Luteitalea sp. TBR-22: one gene and its partner. The protein of the gene in region 1 interacts with the protein of each later gene in a pairwise test. Links are inferred from orthologs where the notes say so. Each region holds a gene or a part of one and is shown in the gene's direction. Other genes may lie near its edges.

Region 1 (3,086 bases):
GGCGAAGGCACGTGGCGCCAAGCGGGTGATTCCGCTCAACGTCAGCGCGCCGTTCCACTGCGCGCTCATGGCCCCGGCCCAGGCGCGGCTCGAGCCGGAGTTGCGCGCCCTCGCCGTGCAGGCGCCGCGCGTGCCGGTGGTGGCCAACGTCGATGCCCAGCCGAAGCGCGAGGGCGCGGCGGCGATCGACGCGCTGGTGGCGCAGGTGTCGGGCGCCGTGCGCTGGGAGGACGTCATCGGGTATCTTGTGTCGGCTGGTGTGCGCGCGTATGTTGAGGTGGGCCCGGGGACGGTGCTCGCAGGACTGGTGCGCAAGATCGACCGCGAGGCTCGGGTGGTGAGCTTCGGAGCCCCTGAACAACTCGCAGCGGTGGAGGCGCTCTTCGCAGCATCGTGAGGCTCGATCTCTCAGGCAAGGTAGCCATCATCACGGGCGCGTCGCGCGGCATCGGCCGACAGACGGCCCTGACGCTCGCGTCGGCGGGCGCCGCCGTCGTCCTCACCTCGCGTGGGGATGCCGCCGAGGCCGTCGCCGCGGAGGTGACGGCGGCCGGCGGGCAGGCGCTCGCGCTGGCGGCCGACGTGGCCGACGCCGAGGCGGTGCAACGGGTCATCGACGCCACCCTCGAGCGGTTCGGGCGGATCGACGTCCTGGTGAACAACGCCGGCATCACGCGCGACCAGTTGCTGCTGCGGATGAAGCGCGAGGACTGGGACGCCGTGCTGGCCACCAACCTCACCGGCACGTTCCTCTGCACGCAAGGCGTGCTGAAGACGATGCTGAAGCAGCGTCAGGGACGGATCATCAGCATCAGCTCGGTGGTGGGCCAGAGCGGCAACCCCGGGCAGACCAATTACGCGGCGACCAAGGCCGGCATCATCGGCTTTTCGAAGGCGCTCGCGCGCGAGGTCGCCTCGCGGTCCATCACCGTCAACGTGGTGGCCCCGGGGCTCATCGACACGGACATGACGCGGGAGATCAGCACGGACGCCCAGGCCAACTGGACGTCGGCGATCCCGCTCGGTCGTTTGGGCACGCCGGAGGATGTGGCCGCGGCGGTGTGCTTCCTTGCATCAGACGCGGCCGGGTACATCACGGGGCAGGTGCTCGCCGTCAACGGCGGCATGTATGCCTGAGCAGGAGGAGTGGCAGATGTCAGCTGTGGCAGAGAAGGTCAAGAGCATCATCGTGGAGCAGCTGGGCGTCGACGAGGAAGAAGTCACGCCGGATGCGTCGTTCGTGGACGACCTCGGCGCGGACTCGCTCGACGTCGTCGAGCTGGTGATGGCGTTCGAGGAGGAGTTCGGGGTGGAGATCCCGGATGACGACGCGGAGAAGATCACCCGCGTGCGCGAGGCGATCGCCTACATCGAGCAGCACGGCAAGGCCAAGAAGTAAGCAACTGCCACACCGGGGGGAAGGCGCCCGGGGGACGGAGGGGGAGTGTCGAGGCGAGTCGTCGTCACGGGGGTCGGGCTGGTGTCGTCGCTGGGGATTGGCACGCAGGCCAATTGGGAGGCCCTGTGTGCGGGCCGCAGCGGGATCGGGCCCATCACCCATTTCGACGCGTCGGCGTTCTCGGCGCGGATTGCGGGCGAGGTCAAGGACTTCGACCCGCTGGCCTTCGTCGAGAAGAAGGAGGTCAAGAAGATCGACCCCTTCATCCAGTACGCCCTGGCGGCCAGCCAGTTCGCCGTCGACGACGCGCAACTGGTGATCACGCCGGAGAACTCGTTCGACATCGGCGTGTACATCGCGTCGGGCATCGGCGGGTTCCGCACCATCGAGAACGAGCACGAGGCCTACCTCGCCGGCGGCCCGCGCAAGATCTCGCCGTTCTTCATCCCGTCGGCCATCATCAACCTGGCCTCCGGCCAGGTGTCGATCCGCTTCGGCGCCCGCGGCCCGAACCAGGCGTCCTGCACGGCCTGCTCGGCCTCGGCCCACGCCATCGGCGACTCGTACGAGATCATCAAGCGCGGCGACGCCGACGTGATGATCACCGGCGGCGCCGAGGCGGCGGTCACCCCGATGAGCGTCGGCGGCTTCAGCTCGATGCGCGCGTTGTCGACGCGCAACGACGAGCCGCAGCGCGCCTGCCGTCCCTTCGATCGCGACCGCGACGGTTTCATCATCGGCGAGGGCTCCGGCATCCTCATCCTCGAGGAACTCGAGCGGGCCAGGGCGCGGGGCGCGAGCATCTACGCCGAGGTCGTGGGCTACGGGCTCACCTCGGATGCCTACCACATGACCGGCCAGCCCGAGGGCGGCGAGGGCGCGGTGCGCGCGATGCGCATGGCGCTCCGCAAGGGTGGCGTCGACCCGTCGGTGGTCGACTACATCAATGCCCACGGCACCTCGACGCCGGTCAACGATCCGACCGAGTCGCAGGCGATCCGGACGACCTTCGGCGAGCACGCGCACAAGCTGTGCGTGTCGTCGACCAAGTCGATGACCGGCCACCTGCTCGGCGCCGCCGGCGGCCTCGAGGCCGGCATCACCGCCCTGGCGATCCGGCATGGCATGGTGCCGCCCACCATCAACCTCGACAATCCGGCCGAGGGTTGCGACCTCGACTACGTGCCGCACGTCGCGCGCGCCCGCACGGTGCGCTACGCGCTGTCCAACTCGTTCGGCTTCGGCGGCACGAACGCCAGCCTGCTGTTCAAGGCGTACGAAGCGTAGACGGTAGGCTCAGGGCTCACGGCTCAGGGCTCGGAGAGCCCACAGAGCCGCGCGGCACGAGAAGGCCGCCCGCACGGCCACAACCGTTTCACTGAATGCTTTCTGAGCCTTGAGCCCTGGGCCTTGAGCCATCCGGGCGCTGAGCCCTGAGCCATGAAGATCATTGTTTGCATCAAGCAGGTCGTCACCCGTGACTGGCAGGTACGCCCCGACGAGGCGCGCACCTGGATTCGCGACGCCGAGGCCGAGTTCGAGATGAACGAGCCCGACGCCTATGCGCTCGAGGCGGCGCTGCGGCTGCGCGAGGCGCACGGCGGCGAGGTGATCGCGGTGTCGGCCGGGCCGTCGCGCGTCGCCCAGGTGCTGCGCGAGGCGCTCGCGCGCGGCGCCGATCGCGCGC
Region 2 (3,311 bases), 540 kb from region 1 along the record:
CTCGCGCTGCGGACGCGCGACGTGCGCGTGCCCGACCTGCGTGGGCGCACCGTCAACCAGGCCAGTTCCTCGCTCACCGAACTCGGCCTGCCGCTCAAGGTCGAAGAGTCGCGGCGCTCCGACCCGAAGGTACCGGCAGGCCTCATCCTCGCGCAGGATCCCGTGTCGGGCAGCACCGCTCGTCGCCCGCGCAGCGTGAAGGTGTGGTTGAGTGCCGGGCCGACCGTGAGCCGCGTGCCCGCCGTGACCGGCCTCACTGAGCGCACCGCGCAGCTGCGCCTCGAGAGTGAGGGGGTCGGCATCCGGGGTCTCGCCGCCATCCGCTCCTCGGCCTTCCCCGCCGGCATCGTCGTGTCGCAGAACCCGGCGCCCGGCGCCGCGGCCGACACCGTGTCGTTGCTGGTCAACCGCGGCGAGCGGGGTGCCACCTACGTCATGCCCGACCTGATCGGCGTCAACGCCCAGCGGGCCGCGGAAGTGCTGCGGGTGCGGGGCTTCCGCGTGGCGCTGGTGGCCGAGCAGCCCTACCCCGGCGTTCCCCCCGGCATCGTCCTGCGACAGTCGCCGCTCGGCGGCTTCCAGATTGCGCCCGGCGACGCCATTTCCCTGGAGGTCAGCCGGTGAGCGTGCGTCTCGCGCCGTCGGTGTTGAGCGCCGACTTCGCCGCGCTCGGCGAAGACGTGCGGAAGGTGGCGGCGGCCGGCGCCGACTGGATTCACGTCGACGTGATGGACGGCCGCTTCGTGCCCAACATCAGCATCGGCCTGCCCGTCGTCGCGGCCCTGAAGCGGGTGTCGCCGGTGCCCCTCGACGTGCACCTGATGATCGTCGAGCCGGAAAGGTACGTGGATCAGTTCGTGGAGGCCGGCGCGGCGTCCCTCTCGGTACACGTGGAGGCCACCGACCACCTGCACCGGTTGGTGCATCGGATCCGGCAGCTGGGCGCTCGGCCGGGCGTGGCGATCAACCCGGCCACCTCCCTCGACACGCTCGCCGAGATCGCGCCCGACCTCGACATCGTCATCCTCATGTCGGTCAACCCGGGCTTTGGCGGGCAGGCGTTCATCGAGCGGAGCTACGACCGGCTGCGCCGGCTGCGCGACTTCCTGGATCGGGCGGGGAGCCAGGCCCTGATCACCGTCGACGGCGGGGTCGATCCCGGTCGGGCCGAAGCCGTGGTCGCCGCGGGAGGCGACGTGCTGGTGGCTGGCGCGGCCGTGTTCGCCGCCGCCGATCCCGCCGCGGCGATGGCCGACCTGCGGGCCGCCGGCACGCGTGGCTGGCAGGCGCGCGGCGCGCGATGAGCCGGGTGGCGGGCGCTGCCCGCATCCGCGTCCGCTATGCCGAGACCGACCAGATGGGGGTGGTCTACCACGGCAACTACTTCGCCTGGTTCGAGGTCGGCCGCGTCGAGCTGCTGCGACAGCTCGGCTGGAGCTACAAGGCTCTCGAAGCCGACGGCGTGAGCCTGCCCGTCATCGAGGCCACTTGCACGTACCTGCACCCGGCGCGGTACGATGACGAGTTGGAGATCCGGACGACGGGCCGCATGGCGAGCGCGCTTCGGGTCGAGTTCACCTATGAGCTGGTCCGGCTGGAGGACGCCCGCGTGCTGGCGACGGCCCGGACGATGCACGTACCCGTCAACCGCGACGGGCGGCCCTGCCGCCTGCCGGTGGCGTTGAGGGAGATCTTCTCGTGAGGGCACTCGTGACCGGCGCGGCGGGCTTCATCGGCTCGACGCTGACCGACCGCCTGCTGGCGCAGGGCGCCGACGTGGTCGGCATCGATTGCTTCACGGACTACTACCCGCGCGCGCTCAAGGAGACGAACCTTGCCGGGGCACGCCAGTCGGCGCGCTTCGAACTGGTCGAGGACGACCTGCTCGACACCGACCTGGCGGCCCTGCTCGACGGCGTCACCCACGTCTTCCACCTGGCCGCGCAGGCCGGCGTCCGCAAGAGCTGGGGCCGCGACTTCAGCGTCTACGTGAGCAACAACATCGCCGCGACGCAACGGCTGCTCGAGGAGTGCGCCGGCCGGCCGCTCGAGCGCTTCGTCTATGCCTCGACGTCTTCGGTGTACGGCGACGAGGCCCCGATCCCGATGCGGGAGGATCAGCGCTTGCAGCCGCTCTCCCCGTACGGGGTGTCGAAGCTGGCCGCCGAGCACCTCGGGCACCTGTACTTTGCCAACCATGGGCTGCCGTTCACGGCGTTGCGCTATTTCACCGTGTACGGCCCCCGCCAGCGGCCCGACATGGGGTTCCATCGCTTCCTCACGGCCGCCATGGCAGGCAAGCCGCTCACGCGCTTCGGCGACGGCGAGCAGACGCGGGATTTCACGTACGTGGCCGATGCGGTGACCGCCACGGTCGCGGCGGCCACCCTCGGCGCACCGGGCCGCGTGTACAACATCGGCGGCGGGTCGCGGGTGACCGTCAACCAGGTGTTCGAGATCATCGGGCGCCTCGTCGGGCGCGCCGTGGAGATCGACCAGCAGCCGCCCCAGAAGGGCGACATGCGCGACACGTACGCGGACACGAGCCGGGCGAGGGCCGACCTCGGCTTCGTCCCGTCGGTGACGCTCGAGCAGGGACTGACAGAAGAATACGCATGGCTACGGACCGAACGCGCATGACGATGGTGATGGCACGTCTCCGGCTGGCAGTGGTGCTCGGCCTCGCGGTGATGGCCGGCGCGTGCGCCACCAAGCGCGGCAACATCCCCACCGGGGTCACCGAGCCCGACAAGTACTTGTACGAGCAGGGCCAGGCCTCGATGACCGACCGCAAGTGGTTCACGGCCCGCGAGTACTTCCAGCAGTTGGTGGACGGCTACCCGCAGAGCCCGCTGCGCGCCGACGCCAAGCTGGGGCTCGGCGACGCGTACCTCAACGACGGCACCACCGAGGGCAAGCTGCGCGCCGAGCGCGAGTTCCAGGAGTTCCTGTCGTACTTCCCGACCCACCAGAAGGCCGACTACGCGCAGTTCAAGCTGGCGATGACGCACTTCGAGCAGATGCCGAAGGCCGAGCGCGACCAGACCGAGACCAGGGCGGCGCTGGAGCAGTTCGAGGCCTTCCGCACCCGCTACCCCAACAGCCCGTTGATGCCCGACGTCCAGGAAAAGGAACGGATCGCGCGCGACCGCCTCAGCGAGTCGATTTACAAGGTGGGCTACTTCTACCACCGGGCCCGCTGGTACCCCGGCGCCATCTCGCGCTTCCGCCAGGTCCTGCAGGAAGACCCGCAGTTCACCGGCCGCGACGCGGTGTACTACTACCTGGCCGAGGCCCTGGTGACCGTCAGG

Evidence for each region.
Region 2: the proteins of TBR22_RS16620 (region 1) and TBR22_RS14160 interact in binary tests that used the Escherichia coli proteins (3 or more experiments, as listed by UniProt). The link is inferred for Luteitalea sp. TBR-22 from one-to-one orthologs.

What each region holds. Positions count from the first base shown.
Region 1 is NZ_AP024452.1:3,956,083-3,959,168, reverse strand. What follows is about bases 5-2,776. They hold TBR22_RS16620 (acyl carrier protein), read left to right. Parts: upstream 5-1,153; coding sequence 1,154-1,399; downstream 1,400-2,776. Other genes in these bases: fabF (beta-ketoacyl-ACP synthase II), read left to right, coding at 1,445-2,686; fabG (3-oxoacyl-ACP reductase FabG), read left to right, coding at 394-1,137; fabD (ACP S-malonyltransferase), read left to right, coding at 5-397. Outside these bases: more of fabD, read left to right, coding at 1-4; TBR22_RS16610 (electron transfer flavoprotein subunit beta/FixA family protein), read left to right, coding at 2,840-3,086. UniProt on the Escherichia coli protein: Carrier of the growing fatty acid chain in fatty acid biosynthesis.
Region 2 is NZ_AP024452.1:3,419,962-3,423,272, forward strand. Bases 5-3,001 are described here. They hold TBR22_RS14160 (thioesterase family protein), read left to right. Parts: upstream 5-1,300; coding sequence 1,301-1,702; downstream 1,703-3,001. Other genes in these bases: TBR22_RS14150 (PASTA domain-containing protein), read left to right, coding at 5-624; rpe (ribulose-phosphate 3-epimerase), read left to right, coding at 627-1,304; TBR22_RS14165 (NAD-dependent epimerase/dehydratase family protein), read left to right, coding at 1,699-2,640; TBR22_RS14170 (outer membrane protein assembly factor BamD), read left to right, coding at 2,616-3,001. Also shown: more of TBR22_RS14150, read left to right, coding at 1-4; more of TBR22_RS14170, read left to right, coding at 3,002-3,311.